Linked DNA regions of Dyadobacter chenhuakuii. The protein of the gene in region 2 binds, or shares a complex with, the protein of the main gene of each other region. Links are inferred from orthologs where the notes say so. Each region holds a gene or a part of one and is shown on either strand. Other genes may lie near its edges.

What was found. Proteins that work in one complex are often made in the same cells at the same time.
Region 1: the proteins of mnmG (region 2) and mnmE are in contact, whole or in part, in a solved structure (PDB 9HIP), measured with the Escherichia coli proteins. The link is inferred for Dyadobacter chenhuakuii from one-to-one orthologs.

The regions. Positions count from the first base shown.
Region 1 is NZ_CP098805.1:425,215-430,704, reverse strand. The notes cover bases 1,400-4,200. They hold mnmE (tRNA uridine-5-carboxymethylaminomethyl(34) synthesis GTPase MnmE), read right to left. Parts: upstream 3,584-4,200; coding sequence 2,216-3,583; downstream 1,400-2,215. Other genes in these bases: NFI80_RS01790 (7-carboxy-7-deazaguanine synthase QueE), read left to right, coding at 3,753-4,200; NFI80_RS01800 (nucleotidyltransferase substrate binding protein), read right to left, coding at 1,750-2,172; NFI80_RS01805 (nucleotidyltransferase domain-containing protein), read right to left, coding at 1,433-1,750; NFI80_RS01810 (barstar family protein), read left to right, coding at 1,400-1,408. In the rest of the region: NFI80_RS01820 (TetR/AcrR family transcriptional regulator), read right to left, coding at 1-343; NFI80_RS01815 (DMT family protein), read right to left, coding at 461-835; more of NFI80_RS01810, read left to right, coding at 1,022-1,399; more of NFI80_RS01790, read left to right, coding at 4,201-4,334; NFI80_RS01785 (OmpA family protein), read left to right, coding at 4,289-5,490. UniProt on the Escherichia coli protein: Exhibits a very high intrinsic GTPase hydrolysis rate. Involved in the addition of a carboxymethylaminomethyl (cmnm) group at the wobble position (U34) of certain tRNAs, forming tRNA-cmnm(5)s(2)U34.
Region 2 is NZ_CP098805.1:4,464,339-4,469,945, forward strand. The notes cover bases 1,176-4,093. They hold mnmG (tRNA uridine-5-carboxymethylaminomethyl(34) synthesis enzyme MnmG), read right to left. Parts: upstream 3,607-4,093; coding sequence 1,744-3,606; downstream 1,176-1,743. Other genes in these bases: NFI80_RS18565 (class I SAM-dependent methyltransferase), read right to left, coding at 1,176-1,744; ybeY (rRNA maturation RNase YbeY), read right to left, coding at 3,662-4,075. In the rest of the region: NFI80_RS18560 (Ig-like domain-containing domain), read right to left, coding at 1-760; more of NFI80_RS18565, read right to left, coding at 839-1,175; NFI80_RS18580 (coiled-coil domain-containing protein), read right to left, coding at 4,213-5,607. UniProt on the Escherichia coli protein: NAD-binding protein involved in the addition of a carboxymethylaminomethyl (cmnm) group at the wobble position (U34) of certain tRNAs, forming tRNA-cmnm(5)s(2)U34.

The DNA of each region.
Region 1 (5,490 bases), 4.0 Mb from region 2 along the record:
TATCTACGGCGGTTCCCTGTGACATCGCCCGGAGAATGCACGCCGACTGACCACCATCATAAAGCCGTGAAATAGCATCCAACACAGCATTCAGACGTTCCGTGGCCGGTTCGGATGCATGCAGGACGCTGAATATATGTTCATCCGTCCACTCGGAACCATAATCAAGCACAGCATTCGCCATACCCACCTTGCCGTCCGGAAACCGATGGTATAAGCTTGCCTTTTTCAGCCCCGTTGCAGAAGCCAACTCGGCCAAACTCGCCCCATCATAGCCTATCGACCGGAATACTTGCATCAGCTTTTCAACAACAATATCAGCGTTAATTTTTGAATGTGCCATTGTCTACTCTTTATTATACCGAACGATCGGTAAAGAAAATAAGTTTCAATGTTGGGACATATTCCTGCAGGGCTTAACCTCTGAAACGCTGCTGTTTAAGCAATGCTGGGGAAACCCTCACGCCTTGAAAATAAAATAAACCGCTCCCACCAGTAATGCGAAGCCGATCAGGTGGTTGTAGGTGAATTGCGTATTTTTAAAAAACGTTACCGAGAAGATCATAAAAACGATCAGGGTAATCACCTCCTGAATAATTTTCAGCTGCACCAATGTAAACGGGCCTCCGGTTTCGGAAGAGCCGATGCGATTCGCCGGAACCTGGAAGCAGTATTCAAAAAATGCCAGGCCCCAGCTCAGAAGTATGATCGTCCACAATGGTGTGGAGCTATGACCACCGTCCTTATTGAAGAATTTGAGGTGCCCATACCAGGCCAGTGTCATGAAGACATTAGAAAGGACCAAAAGTCCGATTGTTGAAATGTATTTGCTCATTTGTAAAGTGGAAAAGACCAGCAGCGTCCTTGCTGCCGGTTTTTGTTAACAAATTATTGAACCAGATATTGTTGATTCGGTAATGCTTATCGTTCTCATAACAAAATACAATCAAGGCACATTGTAAACTGCACCCTACGCTATAAATTTGCAATGTTCGCCTTACCATATCAATAACGGATAGAAATGCAATTAACAATTCAGGGCAGCTCAATTCAGGGGATTGCGTCCTTTTATACGGAGATCAACCGGCTTTTTATGGCTGACGAAGAATGGCAAATTGCAGAAAGCCTGGATGCCCTGGATGATCTTCTATACCGAGGATTTGGAGCTGCCAAGGGCGCCACAGCATTAGAGCTCATCTGGCTGGATATGGAAATTAGTCGGCTATCGTTGGGTTATGAAGAAACCAGGCGGTATTACCTGGAAAAACTACGCCCCGGCTCACCTTTCAACAAAGCGCTGTTTTCAGAAAAATTAAAAGCGCTGGAAACCTCGGAAGGAAAGACTTATTTTGATTTGGTCATGGATGTATTTGCGAGCCATCCGGCGGTCATTGTTGTACCGGGCTGAATCACCGAACCGGCGGAATCAAATTCAAGCTCCCTTGACGGTCACATTTTCAAAAAAAACCATCCCCATTCGATCAATATGACCAACAAGATCCTCATTCTCAATTTGATGGTAAAGTGCCAAATCTATCCTGTAAGGAAGCAGTAAATCATCCAGTTCTGTTTCAATTCTGAATTGATCAGTTAAAGTAAGTTTGTCTCCTACTAGCACTAAATCAATGTCGGAGCCGTTGCGGAAGTTTCCTTTTGCGCGCGATCCGTAGAGGATTACTTTTTCTACGTTCGGATACTTTCGGAAAACATTTTGAACTGCGATAATTGTTTTTTCTGACAGGCCGTACATTATTCTTTTTTGGCTATTATGGATTCCATCTTTTCTTGAAATGCTAAAAACAGAGGATAAAAATCACCGACAATGTTTTTATAAATCTGTTCGGATATTTCTTCGTTATAAGTATGGCTGGTAAGATTTCTATTCTTGATCATTTCCATCCAGTTATCGCCGTCCATGATCAGATCAACACTAAATGCCTGGCGTGTTGCATCCCTCGAACCTTTTATCTCCGAGTTGCCCTGATAAATAAAAAAATCCTGCATCACCTTCCAGGCCAATTCATGCGTAAATTCAAACGCCTGTATAACGCCTTGCCTTTCAAGTTCACTTAACGCACGTTGCGTATCCAGATGAACAGCTTCACCTAATTTCGCAAGTGCTTTTTTATAATTTTCAAACCGCTGTTTCCAACGAATATCCTGCTCGTCCATATCTTGTTGTTTGATAGAAGATTGCTTACTTTATTTAGCCTACCTACTTGCCGATACAGAAGCGGGAAAAGATGTTTTCTAATAAGTCATCCGTAACAATAGTCCCAGTAATCTCCCCCAAATGAAACAGCGACAACCGAATATCCTGCGCCAGAAAATCCCCGGTAACCCCCGTTTCCAACCCATTCAAAACATCATTCAAAGCATCATGTGTTTTCACCAAATGTTCGTAGTGACGCAAATTCGTTACCACAGTATCGCTGGCCGATTGGCCGTAAACCATTGAAACCAATTTATTGGTCAGCTGAGATAGTCCGGTTTGGGATTTTGCAGAAATTGAAATAACATTCTCTTGCAGCGCGCCTAAACTTTCAGCCGCTATTTCTCCAATATCAATCTTGTTCAACACATACAAAACCTGTTTTCCGTCGGGCAGTAATGCCCCGAGTTGCTGGTTTTCCTCCAAGGTTTCCAAACTGTCGAAAAGGAAGATCACGATATCTGCCTTCTCCATCGCATTTTTCGATCTTTCAATGCCAATGGATTCCACAAGGTCGGTGGTTTCGCGGATGCCGGCGGTGTCGATGAAGCGGAATTTCAGGCCATCGAGGACAATGGTGTCTTCGATGACATCGCGGGTCGTGCCGGCGATGCTGGTTACGATGGCTTTTTCTTCGTTTAGTAAAGCATTCAGCAATGTGGATTTGCCGACATTGGGCGAGCCGATAATGGCCACCGGGACGCCTTCTTTTAACGCATTACCGAAATCGAACGACTCGATCAAAGGCGCAATTGTGCTTAGTAATGCTTCAATAAGGCGGCGCAGATCATCGCGCTGGGCGAATTCGACGTCTTCTTCACCGAAATCAAGTTCGAGCTCGATTAAGGATGCGAAGTGGATGAGTTCGGTGCGTAATGATGCGAGTTTTTTGGAAAAGCCGCCTCTTAGCTGGTTTAATGCGGTTTTGTGGCTGGCTTGCGAATCGGCTGCGATGAGATCAGCTACGGCTTCGGCTTGGACTAGGTCAAATTGGCCGTTCAGGAATGCGCGCTGTGTGAACTCGCCGGGCTTGGCGATCCTTGCTCCTTTTGAAATGAGGAGTTTCAATATTTGCCTGATAATGTAGTCGGAGCCGTGACAGGAAATCTCTATCGAATCTTCTTTGGTAAAAGATCTGGGCGTTTTGAAGACGGTCACGAGGACTTCGTCGATGATTTCCCCGGCTGCCTGGATTGTTCCGAAATGTACGGTGTGGGTTTCGGCTTCTTCCAGGTTTTTTCCCTTAAAAATGGATTTTACCATGGAAATAGACCCAAGCCCGGAGACGCGGATCACGGCAATAGCGCCTACGCCTGAGGGAGTTGCGAGCGCACAAATAACTTCTTGCTGGTGGATTGGCATTGCATTCATACTGCAAATATGCGACTAATTGATCTGGTTTGATAGACTATTAGCACTTTGAATTTCGTACCTTTGGGCATTTTTCGACCGGATTGGTTGTTACATTCTTTTGAACATCTCCCTTTTTTGAATTGTGCTGACTGAAACATTGCCCATCGTTACCCACCAGCTTCCGGTTATGGAGGCCTTTTACACCTTGCAGGGTGAAGGCCAGCATAGTGGTCGGGCTGCTTACTTTATCCGCCTAGGCGGCTGCGAAGTGGGCTGTCACTGGTGCGACGTGAAAGAATCCTGGAATGCGGACCTGCATCCGAAATATAACATTAACAACATTGTCGACGGCGCGTTGCAGTATCCCGGCCGCCTGGCTGTGATCACTGGAGGCGAACCTTTAATGTATAACCTCGACGAGCTGACGGGCCAGCTGCAAGACGCAGGTTTTAAAACCAACATTGAAACATCCGGCGTATATCCGTTCACAGGACATTGGGATTGGGTGTGTTTTTCTCCCAAAAAATTTAAAACACCACACCCCGACATTTATAAAAACGCCAACGAGCTCAAAGCGATCATTTACAACAAAAGTGATTTTGAATTTGCGGAGTCACATGCTGCACTTGTCTCCGACGAATGCACGCTGCTCTTACAGCCCGAATGGAGTAAGCATGAGGTGATGCTGCCTTTGATAATTGAATATATCAAAGACAATCCCAAATGGAAAATGTCGTTACAAACCCACAAGTATATGAACATTCCCTAATGCACCGCGCCGCTATATTTTTGCTCTTCTCCTGTCTGTTTATTTCAAATTACACGCATGCACAGGATGCAACATTGTCCCGGAAAGCCCGGGAAACCTATGAAAAAGCGCAGCAAGCCTGGCAGGCAAGAAAGCTGCCCGATGCCATTGCGCTTTTTGAAAAAGTCCTGGAACAGGAACCCAACAGTTATGACACCAACCTGAGGCTTGCGCAGATCTACGAGCTGCAACGCAACCCGGATCTCACCAAAAAATATTACGCAAAAGCCATTCAGCTCAGACCAACGGCGCCGCAGACGGCGGCAGCGTTGCAATGGTTTGGACGCTATCATTTTGAAGCGCAGCATTACGATTCGGCGCAGGTCTACTACGAGAGAGCATTGCCATTGTTTCCCGCAAAATCGAGCCTCGCCCGGCTTGCGGAAAAATCAATAGCATCTTCCAAATTTGCCCGGGAGGCGATCAAAAATCCTTTAAGCATTCAGAAACAGTCCCTGGGCGACACGGTCAACTTCCTGAACACGCAGTATTTCCCTGTTATGACGGCGGATGATGAAACATTGATTTTCACCGGCCTGACGGAGAACCGTGACGAAAACATTTACACCACGCATCGTATCAATGGTAAATGGGACGTGCCCGAGGAAATTTCCAAGTCCATTAACACAACCAATAACGAAGGCACTTGCACTGTGTCGGCGGACGGACGAACATTGGTTTTCACGGCCTGCAACCGGCCGGATGGTTATGGAAGCTGCGATCTATACATTTCACGCAAAGAAGGCAAGGATTGGAGTGCGCCGCTAAATCTGGGTCAGGAAATCAATACACGCGACTGGGAATCGCAGCCATCTCTATCGGCCGACGGCCACCTGTTGTACTTTGCTTCGGACCGTAAGGGCGGACAGGGCAAGCGCGATATCTGGGTTACCAAACTTGATGATAAAGGCAAATGGGCGGCGCCAAAAAACCTTGGGTCACACATTAATACGCCCGATGAAGAAAATGCACCATTCATTCACGCCAACGGCAGAACGCTTTTTTATGCCTCAAACGGCTTTCCTGGCATGGGCGGTTTTGACATCTTTATCTCACAGCGCACGGACACTGTATGGTCGCAATCCAGGAACATTGGTTACCCTATTAACACCATAGC
Region 2 (5,607 bases):
TATTAACACGGGGAATGGTCCGCTGGATCTTAAGCACAGTGTTATCAGAGAGGAACATATCGATATGATAGGAAGCAGAATCCGATCCGGCGGTTACCGGTTTGCTTAAAAACCCCATGCGCTCGTCTTTTGCGTTGTAGAGCATGTTGCGGTTTTTGTCGTCGATCGCGATCATTTTGTAATCTCTTGTCTGAATATTCTCAATGGAAAAGATGCCGCTGCTGTCTGTTCGGGAGAAGTAATAAGGTTTTTGTTTAGCGATGTTAAGCGTGTCGCTGAGGTTATAAAGACCTACCAGGGCGTCAAAAATGGGCTTGTTGGTCTTTATATCTTTCAATGTCCCGTAAACCCGTCCGGAATCGAGCGTGTTGCCTGTGCTAAATACGAGTTTCAAGTTTTTTGCCGGATTTTTTTCTGCAAAATCCCTTATTGCATCCCCAAAATTCAATGTATAGGTGGTGCTGTCTTTGAATTCATTTTTAAAACTCAATGAAACAGACATGCCATTCTGCTTATATGAATATGGGTTATCAGCTTCGGGCGTGATGACCAGTTTCTGATTAATGTTATCTACGACCACATATTCATCAAAGAAAACCTCTACTTTCTTCCCCTTAAAATTCAGCGTTTTGTTCGGCGGATTGCTTTCCAGTAGCGTAGGCGGAATGGAATCTTTTTTACCGCCCGTTGGCGAAACCTGCTGGGCACAGCGACCGAAAATAACGAGGCAAATGATAGCAATGGCAATGGTTCTGATCATTGATTTTGGAAAGTTAAAAGGCCCGCAATACAGATAACGCGTATTGAGGGCCCAGTCGGATTTTGTCAGGATTACTGATTATTTTTTTGAAACAATGTATATAAGGCTCGATGTATTGAGATGGTCTTTGTCTTTCGCCCGCCCTTTCAAATTGGATAAAAGTCCCGTTTTTACACTATCAAGATAGTTAATGCTTCCACCGCTGTATTTCGAGCTCAACATTCCAACATAAAACGAATCAAACCACATTGGCAGAATGCTTTTGACCTCCAAATTATGCTTTTGAAGAAGCGTTTTCATTGTGCCTTTGGTGAAATGATACAAATGTCTCGGAACGTCATAGGCAGCCCAAAAACGACCGTATTTTACAGCATCAAATGATTGCGGATTAGGAACGGCGATGAGGATCTTGCCATTTGGTTTTAAATGCTTATACAGCCAGTCAATGGTTTCATTCAGTAGATGAACATGTTCCAGGACGTGCCACATTGTAATGACGTCGAATGTTTTTGTATCGAGTTCATCGGCGTAAATGGTTTCAAAGATTGAAGCCCCTGCCCGCTTCTGCGCCAATGTTCTTGCACCCGGATCCGGTTCTGTTCCCGAAATCTGCCAGCCGTCTTTTGAAGCAGCAGTCAGAAAAACACCCGTACCGCAACCCACGTCCAATATGCTTCCTTTCGATCCGGAAAGGCTATTGATCAGCTCCACTTTTTGTTTGATCGTGCGGTTTCTTACGGCTGTATAGGCCTTCGAAATCAGATTCGTTTTCTTTTCATCGTGGTGCGAAATGTAATCGTCGGACTGATAATAGGCCCCTATCTCTGCTTCCGAAGGCCTCGGATTAGTAAACAGGAAATAACAATTGTTGCATTGCTGGATTGTAAATTCCTTATGCGACACAGTGTAATCCTCCACATTCAAATAATTATTGAAGCTGGACTTGTCACATACGGGGCAATTCTGAAGCGTTTCTAATGGCATTATCGTCCTATGAATAACATTAATACTGAAATGTCGGAAGGGCTCACGCCGCTGATCCTGGAAGCTTGTCCTATTGTAGAAGGACGCGTCCTTTTCAATTTTTCACGTCCCTCAAATGATAGGGAAGTAACCACATCATAGTTGAAATTATCAATGATGCTTAAATCTTCCAGACGGTTCATTTTTTCAACCAGCAACATTTCCTTCTCTATATAGCTGTCATATTTGAGATTTATCTCTGCCTGATGAATGGAATCTTTTCCAAATTTTTCGAGCAAAGTCTCAACAACAGGGCTGGCTTCCGTCAACTGGTCAATCGAAATCTGCGGTCGTTTTAAAAGTTGTGCAAGTGAAATCTTCTCCCGCAATGGAGCCGTGCCGATGGCGGCAAGCGTTGGATTGATTTCTTCCGGCGTCAATTTTGTAGCAGAGAATGCTGCGATGATTTCAGCCACTTCGGCTTTCTTCTTCTCAACATTATCAAGCCTGGTCTGATTCGCCAGTCCTAGCTTAAAACCTTTTTCAGTAAGGCGAATGTCCGCGTTATCTTGACGCAGCAATGTGCGATACTCAGCACGTGAGGTGAACATCCGGTAAGGTTCCTCCGTCCCTTTGTTTATCAAATCATCAATCAAAACACCAATGTAAGCCTCCGATCTTTTCAGCACGAATGGTTCGAGCTCATGCACATTCTGATGCGCATTAATGCCCGCCATCAATCCCTGGCAAGCTGCTTCTTCGTAACCCGTCGTCCCGTTGATCTGGCCGGCAAAGAAAAGGTTTTGGATCAAATGTGTTTCCAATGTCGATTTCAATTGGGTCGGGGGGAAATAATCGTATTCGATCGCGTAACCCGGACGGAACATTTTAGCATTCTCGAAGCCGGGAATTTTCCGGAGTGCTGCATACTGCACGTCTTCGGGCAGAGAGGTCGAGAAACCATTCACATAAACCTCAACCGTGTCCCACCCTTCCGGCTCCACGAAAATCTGGTGGCGATCCTTATCTGCGAACCGGTTGATCTTGTCTTCAACAGAAGGACAGTAACGCGGGCCAATTCCCTTAATCCTTCCCGAGAACATGGGTGATTTTTCAAAACCTGTTCTCAGAATTTCATGCACTTCCGAATTGGTGTAAGTAATCCAGCAGCTGCGTTGCTTAGCAAGCGGCTTGGTGTCCGAGTAAGAGAATTTGGATGGATTTTCGTCTCCGGGTTGCTCTTCCATTTTTGAATAGTCGAGCGAGCGTCCGTCCACACGTGGAGGCGTTCCGGTTTTCATGCGGCCTGCTTCAAAGCCCAATGTTACCAATTGTTCGGTGATGCCAGTCGCAGCCTTCTCTCCTGTTCTGCCGCCGCCGAAATTTTTCTCACCAATGTGGATGAGTCCGTTCAGGAATGTGCCGTTGGTAAGCACTACGGATTTGGAATGGATCTCAATGCCCAGACTCGTCTTCACGCCGCAAGCCTTTCCATCCTTAATGATGATTTCTTTCGCAGTGTCCTGCCAGAAATCAACATTCGGATTTTGCTCCAAAACATTCCGCCATTCCGTGGCAAACATTGCGCGATCGCTCTGGCATCTTGGGCTCCACATGGCAGGGCCTTTTGACAAATTGAGCATCCGGAACTGTATCATTGTTTTGTCGCTAATGATCCCAGACTGTCCGCCAAGCGCGTCGATCTCACGAACAATCTGCCCTTTCGCCACGCCGCCCATAGCAGGGTTGCACGACATTTGGGCAATGGTATGCATATTCATTGTAATCAGCAGGACGGAGGAGCCCATCGTTGCCGCAGCCGCAGCTGCTTCACAACCGGCATGGCCTGCTCCCACCACGATCACATCATATTCTTGAAACATAATTCTTTTACTTATTAAACCACTTTAATTAAAGTGTTCCACGTGGAAATGTTAACTAGAAGAGCAGAAGATACTGATCCTCTTTGGCTCGCATGGCCGATTTCAGCTTTTCGTCCGTATCATCATAACCCATTAAATGCAGCAAACCGTGTATCAAAACACGCCGCATTTCGGTTTCAAAATCGGCGTGAAACGTTGCTGCATTTTCACGAACCCGATCAACGCTGATATAAATATCTCCCTCAATCACATTGTCTTCCTCACTATTGTCAAACGTAATAATGTCCGTAAAATAGTCGTGATCAAGATATTGTTTATTGATTTCCAGGAGATAATCGTCGTCGCAAAAAATATAGTTCAAATCAGCTATCTCATAACCCTCTGATTTTGAGGTGTTTTTGATCCACTTTTTTGTTTTTAACGGGCGTAACAGGTCGAAATCGACGTTTTCGGTGAAGAAATTAAGCATACCAGGCGATAAAATATTACAAACATACTAAACTATCCGGTTAAGATCAGTTTAGCCGGTGACCGCGCCTCTAACAACTTGCTTAAAAAGTGTTAAAACGCGGTCATCGGAATGTTCATAACAAAATACAGTTATAATCAGTTCTTAGCCTGATACTTGCGGAAGTAAGTGTCCACTTCCCGCTTGTAGAATGGCGAGAATGTAGGCGGGATGGTTCTCAGTAATTCGGTTTGCTTCTCCTTCTCGCGGATGTATTTTTCAAAAGCCGCAGGTGGTTGTCTTGGCAATTGTTTCGCAGTTTGGGCCTTGCGCTGCTCATCTTCGTCCTGCTCTTTCATCGCTTTTTCAGATTCGAGCAAGCGCGTCGTGATTTCCTGGTTGCGCTTAATGAGCTCCGGTGTAATGCGTTTGTTCACCAGGTCGGTTTCAGTCTCGTCCATTTTCTCGGCGATCTCCTGTAACTCCTTGCTCATTTGTTTGCCCACCTCCGTGCCTTTCTGCGACTCCATCAGGTCCTGAATCATCTTGCGGATCATCGCCTGTTCAGCCGCCATTCTGGCCAGCTTCTCGGAATTATTTCCTTGCCCCTCCTTCCCTTCTCCAAGCTTCTTCATTTCACCGTTGAGCTTCTCCTGCATTTCACCCATGCCCTTTTGCTCACCTTTCTGTTTTCCTTTTTTGCCCTTGCCGCTTCCCGGCATCGCCATGGCCATTTGCTGCTGCATCTGGTTAAAGACGTCGCTTAGCATTAAGGCAAGGTTATTCATCGACGTCATCGCAAATTGCTGCTTCGCAGTCGCCTGATTGATCTGGCGGTCCTTGATGCTCTTTACGCTCTCGTCCATATAAGACTTCATATCATTGAGCTCACGCGTAATGAACGACTGGATCTGGATCACCCGGTTCGCAAGCGCATAAAGACTGTCCTCAACAATTTTTGCGTCATCTTTCAATTTCAATTGCTGCTGGCCCAGTTTGATAAACCGGGGGTCCTGCAAGCTCACGCCGCGGAAATCTTTCATCAATGTCTCCTGATCGAAGGATAATGTGATCAGATTTTCTAAAATGTCGCGCAATGCGTCCAGATTCTCCTGCATCTGCTCCATTTCAGCAGCCTCCATGGATTCTTCCATAGACTGCGACATTTGTTTCATCGATTTAGCCGCCTTTTTTTGCGATTCTGAGGCTTTTGTGTTTTGTTGCTTGTCAAGTTGCTTCTTACCCTCTTCCATTTGCTCAGAAGCATTCTTTTGCTCCTCTTTCTGGGTGTCCACAGGTTGTTCCAGTTCTTCGCTCATTTTCTCGACTTCCTTGGAATCTTCCTTCGCCTTTTCAAACTCTTCCTGAATCTTCTCCTGTTCCTTTTTCAGCTCCTCGTTCTTGCCTTTTTTATCGTCTGCGTTTTTATTCTTATCATTTTCCTGGCTTTTATCCGCTAGCTGGTCTTCCTTGTTAGCCAAATCATCCAGCTTTTCGACCAGATTTTCCATTTTTTGTTCCAACTGCATTTGCTTAAAAAGCTTCATCGTCCG